One region of the Brevibacillus aydinogluensis genome, then DNA from elsewhere that is predicted to be linked to it. Evidence: riboswitches for the same ligand, from Rfam matches in the RefSeq annotation. Region 1 holds a riboswitch; each other region holds the start of a gene.

Region 1 (7,448 bases):
CCTTACATGCTATTGCAAATTCTTATTGAAAAATCTAGCGCAGCGGCAAGGGTGTTAACTACTCTTAATTATTAAATTAATAATTGGAGACCTTCGTATACCGAAGGTCTCCAGTTCATCAATGATCAATGATTGTAAATAGCAACTTTTCCATCAGATGGGATGTATCCATAGACCCTAATTCTATAGGTTCCTGTGTCTACAGCAACATTGGGACTTGTATAGCCAGTTTGGCCTTTCCCAACAGAAACCCGTCCCAGATTAATACTTTTCCTTACGTTTCCATATGAATCTAGCTGATCAAGATAAACCGAAACATCACAACTACTATTCGTAGCCCACACACCTGCATTTGCACTTCCAGATTTTAGTGTGAATGTTTCGTTAATCACATAAGTACCATATTGCGAAACGAAGAATCGGCTCCAATCTTTCGCAATTTCTTGAATACCTATAGACTCTTGAATTTTATTTGTTTTCTGGCTAAGACTTTCTGATGCAACAACAGGATTAACAAGGGATGAAAGTGCAAGGCCTAGGGACGCAACGGTAAAAAGCATTTTCTTCATTCTCCCAACTCCTCATACATTATTTGGAATTTAATCCAGGTACATTGTACCCTATCTTTTACATTTTTTGAATGCGGTTCAATATATTGTCAATAACAGAAAGTTTTGGTGGTATTCTATTGAAGATTTAGGAGGATTTTTCATTCAAGTAGAGAATTGTTAGTTTTTGCAAATACTTTCAGCTTTCATCCAGCGAGTGTTTATGATACGGAGGATTATATGAAAAAAATCTCGTTTCTCGATGGATTACGTGGGACAGCTGCAGTGGTCGTGGTCATCTCTCATTTTGTGCAGGTATTTTACCCTTCTCTTTTCACCTTGCGTCCTGAAATGATGCATAACCAGTTTGAAGCATGGTTAAGCAAAACACCATTCAATCTCTTCTATAACGGAAACTTTTCCGTTTGTATTTTTTTTGTATTAAGTGGATTCGTATTAAGCTATAAATATTGGGAAACGAGAAGGGTAGATGTCGTCATAGAAAGCACGGTGAAACGATACTTTCGGCTTGTACTGCCTGTGTTTTTCTCTATTTTATTGGTATACATCATCCTTCTTCTAAACGGATTTTCTCTTGAAACAGTCTCGCCCATCACGTATACAGATATGACAACACATTACCATGCGCTTAGCCATGATTTTGTCACCATGGTTCGCACTGCATTTTTCGACACGTTCTTTCTCGGCAACGCTGACTATAATCCTGTTTTATGGACCATGAATTACGAACTGATCGGGTCGTATCTCATTTTTGCAATGTTGATTGTGTGCAGAGATACTCCTTACCGCTACGTAGCCTATCTCTTGCTGATCTACATGTTGCGTCATTCCTACTATCTTGCATTTGTGTTAGGCCTGCTTCTCTGCGATGTATATCACAATCACCAGCGTACGCTGCACGTGTTTCAAAAACCTTATATACCTTTACTAACAGGGATTTTGGGGTTGTATATGGGATCTTATCCTTACATCGATACATCCAATACCATATACGCATTACTCGACGTCTCTTTTATGGGATATGATCCGATGAAGTTTAACCATGTTTGGGGTGCTTTTTTCCTCATGATCGCAATCTTGGCTTCTACTGGTATTCAAAAGATCTTATCCTCCCCCATCTGCGTGTTTTTGGGAAACATCTCATTTTCGCTGTACCTGTTGCATTTTACGATCTTATGTTCTGTGTCTGGTTATATTTTTTCTCTGTTGAACGGCAGTTTCTCCTATAATGTCAGTGTATGTATCAGCTTTCTCCTGTCCTTCCCGCTTATGATGGTTGGTTCATATCTTATGTACAGATATATAGACACAACGTCGATATTCTGGGCGAAAAAGTTTTATCTAACTCTTTTCCGGAAGCAAGTAAAGCCGCCCCGTGTAAAAAAAGCATATGTTCAGGATAATTCCCTCTTATAGGTATGTGGTCTGCAAACGCCCGAAAGAAAGCATTCGGGCGTTTTTCATTACAGCCGCCGTGATTCAGGACAAAAAGCAATCACAACAAATCCCCTTGACTTACCCGGAAATTCTTATTGACCAAACCCGGCGGCCCCCCTATAATACCAAGTAAGCACAATTTGCAAAATCTTTCGATTTCATCAAGAGCGGCGGAGGGACAGGCCCAATGAAGCCCGGCAACCGGCAAGCATCCTGCTTGCATGGTGCCAATTCCTGCAGAATCCCGGATTCTGAGAGATGAAACGGCCGCTTGATTCGGAATGACCGAAGCCTTCTTTCTCTCCGGAAGAAGGCTTCGCTTTTTATCCATTCATTTTCATGCAGGAAAAAGGAGAGATGACCATGTCGGATCAACGTCAGTGGAAGCCGGAAACCATTGCGCTGCACGGTGGACAGTCGCCTGACCCGGTGACGGGCTCGCGCGCGGTGCCGATTTATCAGACGACTTCGTACGTGTTTCGCGATACGGAGCACGCCGCCAACCTGTTCGGGTTGAAAGAGGCGGGCAACATCTACACGCGTATCATGAACCCGACCCAGGACGTGTTTGAACAGCGGGTCGCCCTGCTGGAAGGCGGTGTCGGGGCGCTGGCCACTTCCTCCGGGCAGGCGGCGATTACCTTTGCCATCCTCAACATCGCCCAGGCCGGAGACGAAATCGTCGCCTCCACCAGCCTGTACGGCGGCACCTACAACCTGTTCTACCACACGCTGCCGCGGTTCGGCGTCACCGTTCACTTCGTGGACCAGTCCAATCCGGACAATTTCCGATCCAAAATCAACGAAAAGACAAAAGCGCTGTTCGTCGAAACGATCGGCAACCCGCGCATAGACGTAGCCGACATCGAGGCGATTGCCGCGGTCGCTCACGAATACGGAATTCCGCTGATCGTAGACAACACCTTTGCCACCCCGATCCTCTGCCGTCCGTTTGACCACGGGGCCGATATCGTCGTGCACTCCACCACCAAGTTCATTGGCGGACACGGCACGGCCATCGGCGGCATCATCGTTGACTCCGGCAAGTTCGACTGGAGCAGCGGCAAGTTTCCCGGCCTGACCACGCCCGACCCGAGCTACCACGGCATCGTCTACACGGAAGCGTTCGGCCCGCTGGCGTACATCGTCAAGGCCCGGGTTCAACTGCAGCGGGATATCGGGGCAGCTGTCGCGCCGTTCAACGCCTTTTTGTTCCTGCAGGGGCTGGAAACGCTGCATCTGCGCATGGAGCGGCACAGTGAAAACGCTCTGGCCGTCGCCCGTTATCTGCAGGCACATCCCGCCGTGGAGTGGGTCAGCTATCCGGGATTGGAGAGCGATCCGCACTACCGCCTGGCGCAAAAGTACCTGCCAAAAGGTGCCGGAGCCATCCTCACGTTTGGCGTGCGCGGCGGCGTCGCCGAAGGGAAAAAGCTGATCGAGTCGGTCAAGCTGTTCTCCCATCTGGCCAACGTCGGCGATTCCAAGTCGCTCATCATCCATCCGGCCAGCACCACCCACCAGCAGTTGACGGAAGCGGAACAGCTCGCTGCCGGCGTCACCCCGGGCCTAATTCGCCTTTCCATCGGGACGGAGGCGATCGACGACATCATCGCCGATCTGGAGCAGGCGCTGAAGCAGGCGGTACCCCAGCAGGTTGGCTAAGGTACGAGACAGGTCAACGCACGGGCGCCCGTCGCGCGCAAAGCGTCCAAGGATGGCGAGCGTCCGCGTTCGTTTGCATCAAACAGCGAAGGGAGTTCCCCTTCGCTGTTTTTCTATTGCAGGACGCCGGATTTTCCACATTCGGGCGCAAGATTACATCATGGTGATATCGGGATTCTCCTTCTCTCTATTGCCTTCGCCAGTCATACACGTCATTGTTTAAAAGATTTAACGAATGACCGTTAATAACAACAGTGTGATCGTCCTTCCATTCAATAGATGCTGTATCAACGCGATACTCCCAATAGATATTGCGTTTTTCCCCTGTACTTGTTACCAGTTCACCCCTGATCGCTGTAGAAACAGTAGCGCCGCCGTCAACAAGGTATAGTTTGATGACGTATTCATTTGAAGGCGAAGCCGATTCCTTGATGAATGTCCCTTCTGGAAGATTGGACATCGAGAAAAAGAAATGGTACACGACGATGCCAACAAGAGCAGCAATCAAAATCAAGACGACCAAAGCCACGAAAAGCACTTTCTTTATCCGCAAAGCACCAGCCCCTTTACCTATTATTTATTGAATTACGTTTTGTCGGGATTTTCGGCTCGCTCGTTTCCCTGCGATTTTATCAAACCCCAAAAATTTTATGAAGATTTGGCAAAATAAGGTGTCGCGCTGTATAATACCTTCCATACTGGAACTACCGGTGCCCTATTTTCCGATAAAGGAGACGTCCGCATGATCCATCGTCCTTTGGACACATTGCTGGAAAGCATCAACCGCGTCATTGTCGGCAAGGCGCCGCAAATCCGGCTGCTTGTGACGGCTCTATTGGCCCGCGGCCACGTGCTCCTGGAGGACCTGCCCGGCATGGGCAAGACCGTGTTGGCCAAAACGCTCGCCCAGGCGATCGGCGGTACCTACAACCGGGTGCAGTTTACCGCTGACCTGCTGCCTTCAGACGTGGTCGGGCTGCACGTGTTCAACCAGCGGACCGGCGAGTTCGAGCTGCGTCGGGGACCGGTATTCGCCGACGTGCTTCTGGCTGACGAGATCAACCGGGCCACGCCGCGAACGCAATCCGGCCTGTTGGAATGCATGGAAGAACGGCAGGTAACCATCGAAGGGGTGACACTCCCCCTGCCGCCGACGCTGTTGGTGATCGCCACGCAAAACCCGATCGAATCAGAGGGAACCTATCCGCTTCCGGAAGCGCAGCTGGACCGCTTCTTGTTCCGCCTGTCGCTTGGCTACGGCAGCAGGGAAGACGCCCGGGAGATCCTGCGGCGGTTCCGGACAGGCTCACCGCTGGAGCAGGTGAAGCCGGTGATCACCGTCGACGAGATCGCTGCCATGCAGCGGGACGTGACAGCGGTGCACGTCAGCCCCGCCGTGGAGGAGTACATCATCGATCTGACGGCAGCCACCCGTCACCACCGCTCCGTGGAAACGGGTCTCAGCCCCCGCGCCATGATCGCTCTGCTGCGCTCGGCGCAGGCGTCCGCTTACCTGGACGGGCGCACCTACGTCCTGCCTGACGATGTCAAAGCCGTGTTTCCCGCTTTGGCCGTCCACCGCATCCGCCTGTCAATGGAAGCGGAACTGCACGTGACGGAGCAGGAAGTGATCGACGACATCCTCAAAAGCGTGGCGGCTCCGGTCGAAGAAGGCGTGTGATCCACACATGAGCACGAGACAGGTGTATCACGTCTTGGGGTTTCTCTGCCTGCTGTTTGCCCTGTTTTCGGGCAGCCGCTTTCTCTGGCTGTTTGGCGGCTTCTACTTTTTCATGACGCTGGTTCACCGCTGGTGGCGGGCCAATCTGCCGCGCTGGGTTCGGCTGGAGTGGAATGCTGACCTGCGCCGGGTGATGCAGGGGATGCCCGTCACCATCCGTTTCACGCTGCACAACCGCTCCTGGCTGCCGCTGCCCGGCACGGTGATCTCTCTGTCCTTTCCCAAACACGTGACAGTCGAGGGAGCGGATGAGGTGACAGCAAACAGACAGCGCTGTACAGCTCGCTTCCGCTTGGACCTGCCGCTGAGGACAAGCGCGGAACGCACGTTTACGATCACCCCGCACAAGCGCGGCCTGGTGTGGCTGACGGAAGCCCAGGCGGACACGCTCTCTGTGTTTGGCGAGGAACAGGACCCGATTTCGCTCCCGCTGTCGTTTTCCCTCCTGGTCTATCCGCTGCCCTTGGCGCTGCCTCCGCTGTTGGCGGCGGCAATCGAGCCTGACGGCGGCAAGCTCACGCGCAGACGCCGGGAGGAGGATGTCACGTTTTTTCGCGGCGTGCGCGGTTATGTGCCGGGAGACCGGTTAAAGCACATCCACTGGAAAGCCAGCGCGAAAACCGGCGCGCTGCAGACGCGGCTGTTTGAGCCGACCGCCCGCCCCAGCTGGAAGGTGGTGGGACACATTCTGCCGTCCTACGAACCGCTGCTGCAGCGGAACAATGAACCGGCGAACGAGCGGGTCATCTCCGCTCTTGCCGCGCTCTCGGTTCTCTGCCGCCGCCAATCGCTGTCCTGCGACATGTTCCTGACCGTGAAACAGCGCGGCCGGGAGCAGTTCCACCTCCCTCCCGGCAGCGGCAAGGCGCACCACATCCAGGTCATGACCCAACTCGCCCGCCTGCATCAGTACCTGCCGACTTCGCTGGCGGCCGCATTGCGGCGGTTGGAACACGGCGTCACCCGTGACACGATCCTGATCGTCACCCCGCGTCTGGACGAGCCAGCAGTAGAAGCAGTCAAACGGCTGGTGCGGCGCGGTCACAACGTCATGGTGCTGGACGTGTCGCAGGAGCAGCCGGTCCTGCGCCGGCACGAGTCCGCCCGCGCCCAGGCGAGGAAGGAGGTCTTTTCATGACGTGGTCCATGTTGGGACGCAGGATGCTGGTGTTCTGGATGGAAGCGCTGCTGACGGCCTCCGTGCTGATGCTGTTCCAGTGGCTGCCGGCCCAGCCGGAAAGCATGATCGGCTTTGTCCTGTTCGCCGTGCTCCTGCTCTCTCTGGGAAGCTGGCTGCACCAGGGAGGAGGACGCCATCTCCTGCTCCACCTGCTGCTGTATCCGCTGGTGGCTTCCGTCGGCGGTTTGTGTTTTGCCGCGTTCGGCTCCTGGCTGCTCGCCCTGCTTTTGGCCGCCCTCTTTTACTCGCGCATCCATACAGCAGCATCAAATCCGTGTACGCCTGTCCACCTGCGCAACCACTTTGTGCTGGCGCTGATCATCTGCTTGTTCCAGCTGGTAGTGGCCGGTCTGTTCGGCGCTCTGACCGCCCCGCAGACGTATGACGTTCGGGCGTATTACGCAATCCTGGCCTTCGTGCTCGCCAGCTACCTCTTCACCTGCTGGGGAGAGCACCTGACCCGTGAACAGCCAGGCGGCAGTGCCGCGCCAATCTCCCTGGCGGCCGCCATAGGCGGTCAACTGCTGGCAACTCGGCTGCTGCTGGTGGCGGGATACATCCTCGCAGGCAGCGGCCTGCTCTGGCTCCTGGCATGGCTCTGGGGGCTGGTCAAAGGACCGCTGGGAGACGGTCTGTACCAGTTGACCAGTCCGCTCCTGCAGGGAACGGCTTCGCTGTTTGGCAAGCTGGCGGACGTCCTGAATGGAAACGGCCGCGTCAACGAGCCGTTCAACAACGAAATGGATGTCCCCGAACTGCCTCAGGAGGAGTTTGCTCCGACCGGTGACGAGACGCTGTTTTCGCAGGTGGCGCCTTACCTGATTGCATTCGGCTCGGCGCTGGCCCTCGCCAAGCT
Region 2 (7,448 bases), 470 kb from region 1:
CATTACGGATCGTGCCGTCCTTGACGTCACGCCGCAGGGGTTGGAACTGGTAGAGGTAGTTGAAGGCTATTCCCCGGCTGATATTCAAGCGCGTACCGAGCCTGAGCTGATTGTCTCCCCCAATCTGCGCGTCCTGTCATCCGCTGCGTTGTAACGTAGCGGACGGGACTCGGCGTTTGGGTGAGGGGCAGGAAAGGAGAATGGTATGGTTATCGAAGTGTTGGCGATTCTCGTCTCGTTGGGACTCTTGATGTTTTTTGCCTACCGCGGCTATCCCGTCATCGTATTTGCGCCGATTTTTACCCTGTTGGCCGCTGTTCTGTCGGGACTTGCGCTGATGCCCAGCTACACGGAGACGTTCATGACCAACGCCGCCAACTATGTAAAATCGTTCTTTCCCGTCTTCCTGTTGGGCGCGATCTTTGGCAAGGTGATGGAAATGAACGGAGCGGCCGCATCCATCGCCCAGTCGATCGTTAAGGCGCTCGGTTCCAATCGGGCGATTCTGGCTGTCGTGCTGGCCTGCAGCATTTTGACCTATGGCGGCGTCTCGCTGTTCGTCGTGGCGTTTGCGGTGTACCCGTTTGCCGCCGCCATTTTTCGCGAGGCCAACATCCCAAAACGGCTGATTCCGGGCGCGATTGCCCTCGGCGCGTTTACCTACACGATGGATGCGCTTCCCGGTACGCCGCAGATTCAGAACATCATCCCCACCAACTATTTTGGGACCGATGCGTACGCCGCTCCGCTGGTCGGGATCATCGGTGCCGTCATGGTCTTTAGCGGCGGCCTCTTCTGGCTGGAGCGCAGGCGCAAACAGGCAGCCGCAGCCGGCGAGGGATACGGAGAAGGCCACATCAACGAACCGGAGCTCAACCGGGAGCAAACCTACATGAACATTTGGCTGGCCGTGCTCCCGTTGGTGCTGGTCCTGGTGTCCAACTACCTGTTCAGCAGAGGGTTTCTGAGCGTGGAGACGTGGTACGACCCGCAGCTTTTGAAGGACAACTACAACATTGACAAGGTGAAGAACGTCGCCTCCTCCTGGGCGCTGATCATCGCCTTGAGCATCGGCATCCTGGCTGCGGTGCTGATCAATCTGAACCAGGTGAAAACCAAGCTCGCCTCCGGTTTGACCACCGCCGCGATGGGGGCTCTGCTGGCCATTTTCAACACGGCGTCCGAGGTGGGATTCGGCAACGTGGTTAAAACGCTGCCCGGTTTCAAGCTGATTCAAGAATGGATTCTCGGGGTCAGCAGCCATCCACTGGTTTCCGAAGCCGTGGCCGTCAACGTGCTCGCGGGGATTACCGGATCGGCGTCTGGCGGCATGTCCATTGCGCTGGAAGTGATGGGAAAACAGTACCTGGAGCTGGCGCAGGCGGCCGGCATCAGTCCGGAGCTTCTGCACCGGATCGCCTCGATGGCTTCCGGCGGGATGGATACCTTGCCGCATAACGGAGCCGTCATTACCCTGCTGGCAATCACGGGGCTGACGCACCGCCAGTCCTACAAGGACATTTTTGCGATCACTGTGTTGAAGACGCTGACTGTCTTTATTCTGGCAATCGCCGCTTCGCTTTTCGTCTAGGTCCATCCTGCAACCGGGGCGAAGTCGTTTTGGGTACCAATTGGTAAGAAGGAGTGTGTCATCGTGAACAAGCTGCTGGAAGGAAAAGTCGCACTGGTCACCGGTGCAGCAAGCGGGATCGGATATGAAATCGCCCGGACGTTTGCCCGGGAAGGAGCCAAGGTGCTGCTGCTGGACCTCAACCGGGAGGCCGTGGAAAAAGCGGCCGAGCAGCTCAGGGGCGAAGGGGGGAAGCCCTGGGAGCAGGCTGTGACGTGACGGATGAAGGCCAGCTCAAGGCGAGCATTGAGAAGAGCGTGGAGACGTTTGGCCGGCTGGACATCCTGGTCAACAATGCGGGGATGCAGTTTGTGTCGCCGATCGAGGATTTCCCGACCGACACATTTGAGAAGCTGCTCTCCATCATGCTCACGGCGCCGTTTATCGCCATCAAGCACGCCTTTCCCGTCATGAAGCGTCAGGGACATGGGCGGATCATCAACATGGCCTCGATCAACGGACTGATCGGGTTTGCCGGGAAAGCGGCCTACAACAGCGCCAAGCACGGGGTGATCGGCCTGACCAAAGTGGCCGCTCTTGAGGGAGCCGCCCACGGCATCACTGTGAACGCGCTGTGTCCGGGGTACGTGGACACGCCGCTTGTGCAAAATCAGTTGGCCGATCTGGCAAAGACCCGCAACGTCCCGCTGGAACGCGTGATGGAAGAAGTCATATACCCGCTCGTCCCGCAGCGGCGGCTGCTGTCTGTGCAGGAAATTGCCGAATATGCCGTCTTTCTGGCAAGTGACAAGGCCAGGGGTGTGACGGGGCAGGCCGTGGTAATTGACGGCGGGTATACGGCACAGTAAGACCGCTCGCCTTCCCGTCTGCTGCCGCCGTCTCCACACCCGGGCCCCGGGTGCCAGGCAATCATTCAGGCTGTCGACATCGTCGGCAGCCTGGTTGTTTTCCCGGAGAAAAAGCCACGCACGCTACGAGTTGGTCGCCATGATGCTGAGCGGCCCCGTTTCGCTGATAATCGGCTCCAGGTCGAACACCGAGATGGGAAACATGGGGAAGCCCACGTAATACGGCGTGATCTCGTACAGTTGAAAATAGATGACGAGCGCCTTGTCGGCCACGTAGAAATCCTGGTCGGGTCTGATCGCCTTGAACGGCTCCAGGGTGGGAATATGCCGATTGGCGATCTGTGTTTTGATGTTGTCTGACAGCACCTTGACATAGTCGCTGCCCGGTTTGAACAGGTCCCGCAGGGAAAAGACTTGCCCGGTCTGCACATCTGCTGTGAGCGACATCATATAGGTCATGCCGTGGGCCATCGGAGGCGTGTAGGCGTAGTTGTTCAGGGTGACGCTGAAGATGCCTCGCTGATTGTTTTTGATTTCGTAGCTTCCCTGCATTTCCGTCGTTCCCGGCACCTGGCTTTCATGCTGCTGGTTGATCAAATCCTGCACGTACCGCGACAAGGTTTGGTTGATGTTCTGTTCGGCCTGTCGATTGGCCAAACCGGCCACCTGCGGGTAATAAATGGTTACGTTCGGGCGGCTGATCGTGCGGGTCAGCACGGTGGTCGGCAGTTGATTCATTTCCATGGCGTTCCCGTTCCCTTCTTGAGAAATGTGATCCTGCTTTAGCCTATTCGTCAGAGGGGCCAAATGGTCATGGCAAACCGCGTTTCTGATTCGGCGGAACTACGGGCGCGTTAGAACTTTTTTCACATGTTCTCCATGATCCCAATAGAACTTGGAAGATTTTTCAGGATATAATGACAAAAGAATGTTGTATTCACCATAGCAGTAAAGGAGGAAATTATGCTTCAGACCATGTTTCAGTTGGTCCGCAACACCTTGACCAACAAAGAGGGCTTCATGATTTTTATTCTCTGGAATCATCTGTGGCTGGCCGGAATCATCGCGTATCAGGAAGACGTGAACTTCTGGAAGCTGACATCACTGGGCCTGCTGATGACACTGATTGTTTCACCGTACTACTTCATCCGCAAAGGCAGTTACGTGATTCGCTACCTGGTCGCGATCGGCTTTATGTATTACTCCATCGCATTCGACCACTTTACGTCTTATCCGGAGACGGCGTTTATTTCCTTTATCGTGCTCGGCTTCCTCGCGGCCTATCTGGACTGGAAGCTGGTCGTCTTCGCCGGGATTGTCCAGATCGCGGCAACATTTGTCGGGTTTTACACCGGTTTCTACGACATGTTCGATGAAGGTCGGACAGAAGTGAATCTGATCCTGCACCTCGTGTCTGTCGCATTGATGATCGTCGGCTTGACCTACCTGTGTCTGGCCGGACAAGCCTCGCTGAACAAAGCGGAGACGGCGAGGCGGGAAGCAGAGGAAAAAGAACAGCGGCTGGCGGAGCTTTTGGGCCACATCCGCATGGTGACGGAACAGTTGGACCGCACGTCGGAGCACGTGCATGAGCACGCGGAGACGACCAAGCGGAACACGGACGAGATGATGGTTGCGTTCCGCGAAGTGGCCACGGGGATGGAGGCGCAGGCCAACTCCACGGTGAAGATCGAGGAGGAAGTCCAGTCGATCGACCACGAGATCGTGGCGGTCAACGAACAGGCCAACGCGATGAAGGCGGAGGCCGATCAGAACAACCGCCGCCTCACCGAGAGCATCGGCATGATGAACGAGCTGTCGCATCAGATGGAGCAGATCGTGCAGGCGGTCAATGTGGCCTCGTCCACCATCCGCGAGCTGAATCGGCAGGCCAACCGGGTGGAGGAGATCGTGCAGACGATCAACCAGATTGCGACCCAGACCAACCTGCTGGCGCTCAACGCGGCGATCGAATCGGCCCGGGCCGGGGAACACGGACGCGGCTTTGCCGTGGTGGCCGACGAGGTGCGAAAACTGGCCGAACAAAGCGCTACCGCTACCCAGGAGATTGCCGAAATCCTGCAGTCGCTGCACAAGGAGAGCGAAAACGCCGTGCGCCACATGAGCAACGGGGAATCGTCGGTGGCCAAGGGACAGGAGCTGGCCGTCCAGACTGTCACCTCGATCGAGACGGTTCGGGCCGGAATGGAATCGTTCCTGCAGGCCGTCGAGCACGTGCGCTCCAGCATGGACAGGGTAAAGCTGCGCTCCGGTGAAGTGGCCGCCGAGATGTCGACGATTACGGCTGTGACGGAACAATCGGTGGCCAATCTGGAAGAGCTGTTTGCCACGGCGGAAAATCAGCATCAAAAGGTGCGGGAAATCACGGAAGAACTGGGCGAACTGAACGCGCTGTCGCGCAGATTGCAGCAGTCGTTTCGAGACCAACAAACATAATGTTTTGAAATGACAAAAAAATCATTTGCAATGTAAGAACCTTTTGCTAGAATTAGAGACATTACAACTGGATAGCGGATTCACCTTACCTTATCAAGAGAGGCGGAGGGACTGGCCCGATGAAGCCCGGCAACCACTGTACCCCGGTACAGAAAGGTGCCAATTCCTGCAAAACCCTCGGGTTTTGACAGATGAGGAAGAGGTTGGCGCAACTTGGCAAACTCTTCCTCTAGGAAGAGTTTTTTTCATACCATCATCAGGTGCGCCTTCCTGGGAAAAGGGGGAATATATCGAACGTTTATGGTGTATGTTTACTAAAATATTCGTGTTTTGCCTTGAAACTTTCGAAAAAAACCCGTAAATTACCGGTATGGGAGTAAAAAACTTTTTTACTAGATAGGAGAGAACAGCATGAAAAAGTACCTGTTGGCATTGACGACGTTTGCCGTACTGTTGGCCGGATGTGCGGCGGGAGGCGGTGCACCGGAGGGACAAGCCGGCGGCCATGAAGGCGCCGAGAAGAAGCGGGTCGCGCTGATCTTGCCGGAGAAGATCGGGGTCAACCCGTTTTTCCAGCAGATGGACGAGGGTGCCAAGAAAGCGGCGCAGGAATTTGGTGTCGACGTCAAAACCATCGAGTCGACCGACCATTTCGCCATCGAGGAGAACATCCGCGCGGCCGTGTCCGAGCAATACGATTTGATCATTACGTCGTCGTTTGAATCGGAGGATGCGCTGAAAAAAGTGGCGGCGGAAAACCCGGACCGCGTGTTTGCCATCATCGATACTGTCGTGGACTTGCCCAATGTCAGCAGCGTGGTATTTCGCGAACATGAAGCCTCCTATCTGATGGGAGCAGCTGCCGGCCTGGCGACCAAGACCAACAAGGTGGGGATCGTCGCGGCGATGGACATTCCGCTTTTGAAAAAGTGGACGGTCGGCTTCCAGGAGGGACTGAAGGCGACCAATCCGAACGCAGAGGTCTTCGTCAACTACGTCGGCAGCTTTAATGACCCGGCGAAAGCCAAGGAGCTGGCCCTGCTGCAGGCAAACAAGGGAGCAGACTTTGTCTACGGAGCTGCTGCTGTCGGCGACCTTGGCGTGTTTGAAGCAGCCAAGGAAAAGGGCTTCTACACCTCCGGCCAGGACGTCGACCGCACCGGCATCGATCCGGAACACATCGTCCTGTCCCAGTTGAAAGGGACCGACACGGCCGCCTATGAAACGGTAAAGGCGTTTGTAAACGGCAGCTTGAAACCGGGCGTGCAGACGTACGGCCTGAAGGAAGACGGCGTCGGCGTCACCTACGTCACGCGCGAAAGCGAGACGCCCCTGCATCCGTTCATCGGTGAGGAGGTCATCAACAAGGTGAAAGCGATCAGGGATGAGATCGTGGCGGGTACGCGCAAGGTGCCCGATCCGCTGCAGCAGTAAACGAGACGGCGACCGACTACTGCGGTAGTCGGTTTCCTGTTGAATGGGACCAACAGGAAAAAGGAGGGAAGAGCGGGATGACGTACCGTCTGGAAATGCGCAACATGACGAAAAGATACGGCGATTTTACGGCCAACGACAACGTATCGTTCACGCTGGGGGCTGGCGAGGTCCACGCCATCGTCGGGGAGAACGGCGCCGGCAAAACCACGTTGATGCGGATGCTGTACGGCATGGAACAGCCGACGTCCGGGGAGATCGTGCTAAACGGCCGCCCGGTGGTCTTTCGCGGCCCCGACGACGCGATCCGACACGGCATCGGGATGGTGCACCAGCACTTCATGCTGTTTCCCGATTTCAGCGTAATGGAGAACATCGTCATCGGCTATGAACCGCAGCGTGCCGGCCTGTTCCGGCGCAAGGATGCGGTGGAGGCGGTGCGGGCCCTCAGTGAGCGCTACCGCATCCCGATTGACGTGACCGCCCGTGTATCGCAATGCTCGGTCGGGGAGCAGCAGCGCGTGGAAATTCTCAAGGTGCTGTACCAGGGAGCGGACATCATCGTACTGGACGAGCCGACCGCTGTCCTGACACCGCTGGAGGTAAAGGAACTGCTGCAGACGATTCGCCACCTGGCGGAGAGCGGCAAGAGCGTCATCCTGATCACGCACAAGCTCAAGGAAGTGATGGAGGTGGCCGACCGAATCACCGTGCTGCGCGGCGGCCGGGTGACCGGGACCGTTTCCCGGCAGGAGACCAGCGTGGACGAACTGGCCCGGCTGATGGTGGGCCGTGACCTGCAGCCGTTGAGTGAGCGGGTGAGCCTGGACGGCAGGCCCCTCCTGCAGGTGGAAAACCTGACCGTTTCCGACCGGCAGACGATCGTGGACAGCGTTACATTTACCGTGCACCACGGGGAAATCGTCGGAATCGCCGGGGTCTCGGGCAACGGCCAGTCGGAGCTGCTGCAAGCCATCACCGGACTGCGGCCGGTCACGGCGGGCAGGGTGCTGCTGGGCGGAAAGGACGTCACCAACCGTCCTGTGGCAGCCATACGTGAAGCGGGAGTGGCCCATGTCCCGGAAGACCGCTACCTGTGGGGAACGGCCAAGCAGGAG
Region 3 (7,448 bases), 1.3 Mb from region 1:
CTGGAAATCATTTTCTTATGGACGCTTATTCAATGAACCGTTTGTCTTCAGTCTGAGCGCTCGCAAGTCGAGGCGCTCTCAGTGTATACAAAGTCGTGTTCAATGGGGCAAAAGGAGGTGCAACGGTGGTACACTTTACTGAAAAATGGCTGCCCACCTACATCCGCCGCGATCTGATTGTGCTGTTCTGCGGCATTAATCCGGGGCGTGTATCGGCGACAGTCGGCTATCACTACGCCAATCCGTCCAATCTGTTTTGGCGCGGGCTGTACGAAGGCGGCCTTACCCCCCGGCAGCTAAAGCCGGAAGAGACGGCATGCCTGCTTGAGTACGGATACGGCATCACTGATCTGGTCTGTCGCCCCACCCGCTCCTCCGGTGAGCTGCGGGAAGCGGATTTCTCTGCCGGAGCGAAACAGTTCCGGCAGATGGTCCAGACGTACCGTCCCCGGGTCATCTGCTTTAACGGCATTACTGCGTACCGTCACGCCACCGGGCGCAAAAAGGAAGCAGTCTCGCTCGGCCTGCAGCCGCAGCTCGCCTTCGGAACCGCGGATTGGGCCGGCAGCCATCTGTTCGTCATCCCCTCCACCAGCGGCGCCAACGCCTCCTATACGCGGGAAGAACGGCTGGCGATGTTCGGTGAGCTGAGCCGTTTCCTGCGCGAGAAAGGGTGGCATCCGCTCGATCCGCAACGCACGTAAGCCCCCGCCCCGCAAGGTACGGCAGACAGCATGCACCAAAAAAAGACTCGGGCACGACGGTACCGATGGCGATACCGCCCGCCCGAGTGATGTTGGCACGGTTGGTTGCAGGCATCAGGCCTTTGCGGCCGTTTTCAGCAATTGGCTCTGCTGACGAACGTACTGGATCAGCTCCACGCTCATCTGGTAGTAGTTAAACGGCGTGATCAAATAGATTCCGTTGAAGTAGGTGATGGCCACGTCCAGCAGCTCCTTGGCCATCTTGATGCCTTCCTGTCTGGCCGCTTCTCCCTGAACACGCCTCATCCGCTCCCTCGCTTCGTCGGAGAGCTTGATCCCCGGCACTTCGTTGTGCAGAAATTCCGCGTTGCGCGAGCTGGTCAGCGGCATGATCCCGATAAACACCGGAATCTTGATGTGTTTCGTCGCATCGTGGACGAGCCGGATTGACTCTGCGTCGTACACAGGCTGCGTCATGATGAAGTCGGCTCCAGCCTCCACCTTTTTCTCCAGCCGTTTGATCGCGGCTTCGATGTGGCGCACGTTGGGGTTGAAGGCTGCGCCCACGATGAACTGCGCCTTTTGTTTCAGCGGCCGGCCGGAGAACGAGATGCCTTCGTTGAGCTGTTTGACCATGCGGATCAAGTCAAACGACGTGACATCAAACACCGAGCTGGCTCCCGGCAAGTCACCAAAGCGGGAGGGGTCGCCGGTCACCACCAGCACCTGGTCGATGCCGAGCGCGTGCAGTCCCATCAAGTGAGACTGCTGCCCGATCAGATTGCGGTCCCGGCAGGCGATGTGTACGAGCGGATCGATGCCGTACTGGCTTTTCATGATCGCTCCCAGCGCCATGTTGCTCATCCGAACGTTGGCCAGCGAGTTGTCCGCCAGGGTGATGGCGTCCGCTCCGGCCTTGTGCAGCTCAAAACAGCCGGTCAAGAATCCTTCTGTGTCCAGATCCTTTGGCGGGTCAAATTCTACAATAATTGTAGTGCCGGTTTTGACCCGCTCCACGATGCTGGGTTTCTGCCGCTCCCTGACGCTGTACGAGGCGACGGACGGCCGCTCCGTCAACGCTTCGGACGGGTTGACGCGCGGCAGCGGTGCAAGTCCCTTCAGCGCTTCCGCCATGGCCCGGACGTGGTCCGGCGTGGTTCCGCAACAGCCGCCCAACAGGCGCACGCCTTGTTCCCGGAGGCGCAGCGCGCTCTCGGCAAAGTACTCCGGTGAGGACTTGTAGGCGTACTCGCCGTCGCTGATGCCGAGCCGGCCCGCATTGGGAAAGGCGGAGAGCAGCGCCCCATCCGGCACGCTCGCGCTCTCGAACGAGCGGAGAATCTCAGCCGGCCCCAGCCGACAGTTGAGACCGATGATGTCCGCCCCCGCCTTTTGCAGCTGGGAAAACGCCTCCGTCAGCGTATAGCCGTCACGGGTCCGTCCCACGTCCAGCGTCGCCAACTGGCAAATCAGCGGCAGGCCGGTGAGCGGGCGGATCACGTCAATCGCGAGCAGCAGTTCCTCCAGGTCGAGAAACGTTTCCAGAATCAAGCCGTCCACTCCGGCGTGCAGCAGCGCGATCGCCTGCTCTTCAAACTGATCGCGGTACTCGTCCAGCACTTTTTTCCGCACCCGTCCGGCGATGATGGAGCCGATGCTGCCGACGACATAGGCGTCGTCCTGTGCCGCCTCCCGGGCGATTGTGACGGCGACGCGGTTGATGCGCGTCACCTTGTGCTCCAGCCCGTAACGGGCGAGCGCGTCCCGATTGGCGCCGAACGTGTTGGTTTCCATTAAGCGCGCTCCTGCCTCGTAATACGCCTTGTGCACGTCGTACACCAGGCGCGGATTAGTCAGGCACAGTTCCTCAAAACTGACGCCCACCGGCACCCCCGAACGGTACAACTGGGTCGCCATCGCCCCATCCCCGACCAGCAGGTGGTCTCGCAAATATTCGCGCAAATCTTTTTTGGCTGTCAAATCCATCCCTTCTCTCCCATTGCTCTGTGAAAAGTCTATCGGTCTACAGGTCGAACGCGGACGGGCCGGCGTTGAAATACCGCGCCTCCGGATGGGCGAAGACCATCGCCGAGACGGAGGCTTCCGGCTCCATCATGAACCCTTCCGTAAGCTGGATGCCAATGTCCTCCGGTTTCAATAAACGGAACAGCTTGGCCTGATCCTCCAGGTTGGGGCAGGCCGGGTAACCGAACGAGACGCGAATCCCCTGATAACGGGCACCAAACCGCTCCAGCATGGTCATCTCCGCCGGATCGGGGAAGCCCCAGACGTCCCGCATCACGTGGTGCAGCCGCTCCGCGAAGGCTTCCGCCAATTCCAGCGCCAGCGCCTGCAGGACGTGGGAACGGAGGTAGTCCCCCCGCTCTTTCAACAGGGCGGAGCGCTCGCGGATGCCGGAGCCGGCCGTCACGGCCAAAAACCCGACGTAATCCATCTCGCCGCTCTCTACTGGCCTGAGGAAGTCAGACAGACAGAGATACGGTTCCTCCTGCTGACGAGGGAAGTGGAAGCGCTCCAGCAGACGGCTGTGGTCGCGCGGATCGTAGACGAGGATGTCGTCGCCATCCGCCTGGGCGGGGAAAAACTGATACATCCCGTGCGCCGTGATCGTGCCGTCCTGATTGGCTTCCGCCAGCAGCTCCTGCACCAGCTGATACAGCCCGGTCACTTTTTCATCTCCGGTCTCCAGCAGTTTCTCCACGTTGCCGCGGACGCCGAGATGCTTGCCGAGCAGCATCCGCAGGTTGAGGTAGGGCTGCAGATGGCTGATCGGATAGTGGCGCAGCACATGCCGCTCGCAGTCGGGCGGCACGTGAACGGGCACGGTGCGGTTGACGGCGGAGCGCTTCGGCTTGAGCGATGACGCCGCTGTTTCGGCCTGCTTCGTCGTCGACGCTTCCTCTTCCGCTGCCTGCTGAGCCGCACGCAGCTTTTCCCGTTCCACGGGGTCCTGCAGGCGGTTGACCAGGTCGAGCCCATCCATCGCGTCCTTGGCGTACAGCACGATTCCCTTGTACTCCGGCGCGATCCGGTTGGAGGTAAACTTGCGGGTCAGGGCCGCGCCGCCTACCAACAGCGGCACGTCAATCCCGGCTGCCCGCAGGTCCTGGGCGGTAATCACCATCTGCTGCGCCGACTTGACCAGCAGGCCCGACAGGCCGATCGCGTCTGGCTGCTCTTCACGGCAGGCGGCAATCAGCTGCTCCGGCGGCACCTTGATGCCCAGGTTGACCACTTCGTACCCGTTGTTGGCGAGGATGATCTCCACCAGGTTCTTGCCGATGTCATGCACGTCCCCTTTTACCGTCGCCAGCAAAATTTTCCCTTTGGTGGCCGTCTCCGTCTTTTCCATGTAAGGTTCCAGGAACGATACGGAGGCCTTCATCACTTCGGCGCTCTGCAGCACTTCCGCGACGATCAGTTGGTTGTCGTTGAACAGCCGGCCTACCTCTTCCATCCCGGCCATCAGCGGACCGTTGATGATTTCCAGCGGCGTGTATTTCTCCAGCGCCAGCTTCAGGTCGTCCATCAGCCCGTCCTTGGAGCCTTCCACCACGTAACGGGCCAGACGCTCTTCCAGCGTGAGCGACGACGCTTCCACGCGTACTTCCTTTTTCTTCTGCCGGTAAAACTCGGTAAAGGCGGCCAGCGTCTCGTCGTTGGTCTCAAACAGGAGCGCCTCTGCCAATCGCCGCTCCTCTTCCGGAATGGAGGCGTAGCGTTCCAGCTTCTCGGTATTGACGATGGCGTAATCAAGTCCGGCCAGAGTCGTATGGTAAAGGAAGACGGCGTTCAGCACCTCCCGTCCGGCCGCCGGCAGCCCGAACGAGACGTTGCTGATGCCGAGAATCGTCTTGCACTCCGGCATCGCCTCCTTGATCAGGCGGAGGCCTTCCACCGTCTCGCGGGCGGAGCCGATGTACTGCTCGTCGCCGGTGCCCACCGGAAAGACCAGCGGATCGAAAATGATGTCGCGCGGGTTAACCCCGAATCGATTGACCAGCAGATCGTAGGCGCGTTTGGCCACTTCCAGCTTCCGTTCCCGGGTGACTGCCATGCCGGTCTCGTCGATCGTGCCGACGACCACAGCCGCGCCGTACTTGTGAATCAGCGGCGCCACCTGTTCAAACCGCTCCAGCCCGTCTTCCAGGTTGATCGAGTTGAGAATCGCCTTGCCCTGCGAGTACCGCAGTCCAAGTTCCATGACGCGCACGTCGGTGGAGTCGATCATCAGCGGCGCTTTCACTTTTTTGATGACAAACTGCAGGAACTTCTCCATGTCCCCGTACTCATCCCGGTCCGGGTCGGCGAGACAGATGTCAATGATCTGTGCCCCCCGCTTTACCTGGGCGCGGGCGATGTCGGACGCTTCCTCGTACTTCCCGGCCGCGATCAGGTCGCGGAATTTTTTCGACCCGATCACGTTGCTCCTCTCTCCGACAAGCAGCGGCCGATTGTCTGCTTCCGCGTAGACGACCTCGATCCCCGACACGGCGCTGACCGGCTGTCCGGCCGGGACACGGGGCTTGCAGTCCTTCAATGCTTCCGCCAGCGCGCGGATATGCTCCGGCGTCGTGCCGCAGCATCCTCCGGCGACGTTGAGCCAGCCCTGCTCGGCAAACGCCCGCATCTTGGCGGCCAGTCCGTTCGGCGTCTCGTGGTAATGGCCGTTTTCATCCGGCAGGCCGGCGTTGGGATAACAGCTCACCCCGCACTGGGCCAAATTCGCCAGCGTGCGCAGATGGTCACGCATGAACTCCGGCCCGGTGGCGCAGTTCAGACCAATGGTAATCGGCTTCAGATGCTCCAACGAGACGTAAAACGCTTCGATGGTTTGCCCGGCCAGGGTCGTGCCCATCGGCTCAATCGTGCCGGAGATCATCACCGGCACTTCCCTGCCCAGCTCCGCGAACGCCCGGCGAATGCCGATGCCGCCGGCCTTGACGTTTAAGGTGTCCTGCGAGGTCTCCAAAAGCAGCGCATCCACGCCGCCGATCAGCAGCCCTTTCGCCTGCCGGTAGTACGCTTCCACCAGCTCTTCAAAGGTGACGCCTCCCGTCAGAGACAGCGTCTTGGTCGTCGGCCCCATCGAGCCTGCGACGTAACGCGGCCACTCCGGGGTGGAATAGGCATCAGCCGCTTCCCGTGCCAGCCGGGCTGCAGCGATGTTGATCTCCAGATCTTTGTCTGCCACGTCGTACTCGGCCAGGACGATCGAGGTGGCACCAAACGTGTTGGTCTCCACGATGTCCGCACCCGCCTCCAGGTATTTTTCATGAATGGAGCGGATCACGTCAGGACGGGTGAGATTGAGCAGCTCGTTACAGCCTTCGTAGGCCTCACCGCCAAAATCATCAGCAGTCAGGCTGGCCTGTTGCAGCATCGTCCCCATCGCACCGTCCAGAATCAGAATTTTCCGGTAAAGCTGTTCACGAAGACTTATTTTCATGGGGCAAACTCCTTTTCTTCCAAACTCACACGCATTGGTCCGTGTACAATAAAAAATCCTCTTCTGTGTGCAACAAGAAGAGGATTTGTCCGCGAAACATACACGCATGACCATCCTCTTATCTTTCAAAGCACACGCTTTGCTGGAATTGGCACCTGGTAATCCGGTTGCCGAGGCTTCATTGGGCCAGTCCCTCAACCTCTCTGGATAAGAGTCGTCACTGTCTGTTATGCAGTTTTGTCAAACGGTAACGATGTTTGAATGTATCTTAACACCCCCTTTTCCTCGCGTCAATGTAGAATTTGTCTATTTTCTCCAGACTGCCCCCGCCCATTTTTTGCGAGCTGGTCATTCGCCCACAACAACCGGCACATTCGTGTATAGACTAAAGCATACGGAAAGGAGGGGAAACAACAATGAGTACTTCCTACTGCGGTTCCGGCTTTTTCGGTGACACGTTCGCAATTGTGCTCGTTCTGTTTATCCTGTTGGTCATCGTCGGGTGTTCGAACGACTGCAACTAAACGAGTGCGTACATCAACAAGGAGCCTAGCTAAACCTAGGCTCTTTTTTCGCTGGACAACCCTGTCCGCCTGCCGTTCCCTGCGGGACGTTTGCGCCTGATGCTGGTTCGTTGTCAGCCGCTGTCCGTTTTTGCTATGATGAAAAGCGATTCCGTACAAAGGAGCGAACCGCTGTGGATCAATTGGTACCCTGTAACCGACAGGAATTCCTCTCTCGCCTGGAGACGGTGAAAGAGTTGGAGCACACGGATTTTGAGACATATTCAATCGTCAAGAATCAAGCGACGGGGCAGCACTACCTGCGTTATTCGTTTACGCATCTCAACCTGTTTGAAGGAGGCAGGCGGGACGAATACGACCACTTCCTCCCGCTGGAATCGGACGACGTGCTGGGCATTCTGTTTGGCGACCAGCCCTATCGCTTTCCCGATCACTGGCGCTCTCCCTATCTGCGCAGCGGGACGGATGAGCGGCTGATGCCGTTTGATCCCAGTGAAAACCACGATCTTAAGGAAGCGGCCGAAGCAGAACGATCGCTGCTCGCCAAGCTGGCCCAGTACAAGCGGCAGTGGCAGTCGGCCGACGACAAGGAACGGCTGACGCGGGACCTGTTCCACGATTTGGACGATTTGCTGAAAAAACCGGAAGAGTGAGTTGCATCCCGCAGGAGATGCCGCTATAATGCTAGAAGAATATCGTTGTCGCTGAAGAGGAGAGTACTCCGTCAGAAAGCAGAAGCGAGCCGGGGAC

The links. Region 1 has a riboswitch for S-adenosylmethionine ahead of Q7F15_RS18635 (homocysteine synthase). Riboswitches for the same ligand answer to the same signal wherever they lie in the genome.
Region 2: another riboswitch for S-adenosylmethionine. It lies ahead of Q7F15_RS00620 (BMP family lipoprotein); the one in region 1 lies ahead of Q7F15_RS18635 (homocysteine synthase).
Region 3: another riboswitch for S-adenosylmethionine. It lies ahead of metH (methionine synthase); the one in region 1 lies ahead of Q7F15_RS18635 (homocysteine synthase).

The regions. Positions count from the first base shown of each region.
Region 1 is NZ_OY569118.1:3,758,681-3,766,128, forward strand. It holds gene Q7F15_RS18625 (hypothetical protein) at 126-569, opposite strand; gene Q7F15_RS18630 (acyltransferase family protein) at 789-1,985, shown strand; SAM riboswitch class I at 2,162-2,271, shown strand; gene Q7F15_RS18635 (homocysteine synthase) at 2,370-3,671, shown strand; gene Q7F15_RS18640 (DUF5412 domain-containing protein) at 3,859-4,200, opposite strand; gene Q7F15_RS18645 (AAA family ATPase) at 4,414-5,352, shown strand; gene Q7F15_RS18650 (DUF58 domain-containing protein) at 5,360-6,550, shown strand; gene Q7F15_RS18655 (DUF4129 domain-containing protein) at 6,547-7,448, shown strand, end outside.
Region 2 is NZ_OY569118.1:126,974-134,421, forward strand. It holds gene Q7F15_RS00595 (CoA transferase subunit B) at 1-154, shown strand, start outside; gene Q7F15_RS00600 (GntP family permease) at 206-1,591, shown strand; partial or broken gene Q7F15_RS00605 (3-hydroxybutyrate dehydrogenase) at 1,655-2,439, shown strand; gene Q7F15_RS00610 (DUF3298 and DUF4163 domain-containing protein) at 2,563-3,183, opposite strand; gene Q7F15_RS00615 (methyl-accepting chemotaxis protein) at 3,415-4,896, shown strand; SAM riboswitch class I at 4,984-5,094, shown strand; gene Q7F15_RS00620 (BMP family lipoprotein) at 5,308-6,330, shown strand; gene Q7F15_RS00625 (ABC transporter ATP-binding protein) at 6,408-7,448, shown strand, end outside.
Region 3 is NZ_OY569118.1:2,486,420-2,493,867, forward strand. It holds gene Q7F15_RS12265 (mismatch-specific DNA-glycosylase) at 126-704, shown strand; gene Q7F15_RS12270 (bifunctional homocysteine S-methyltransferase/methylenetetrahydrofolate reductase) at 819-2,690, opposite strand; gene metH (methionine synthase) at 2,728-6,174, opposite strand; SAM riboswitch class I at 6,290-6,388, opposite strand; gene Q7F15_RS12280 (YjcZ family sporulation protein) at 6,591-6,698, shown strand; gene Q7F15_RS12285 (hypothetical protein) at 6,872-7,351, shown strand.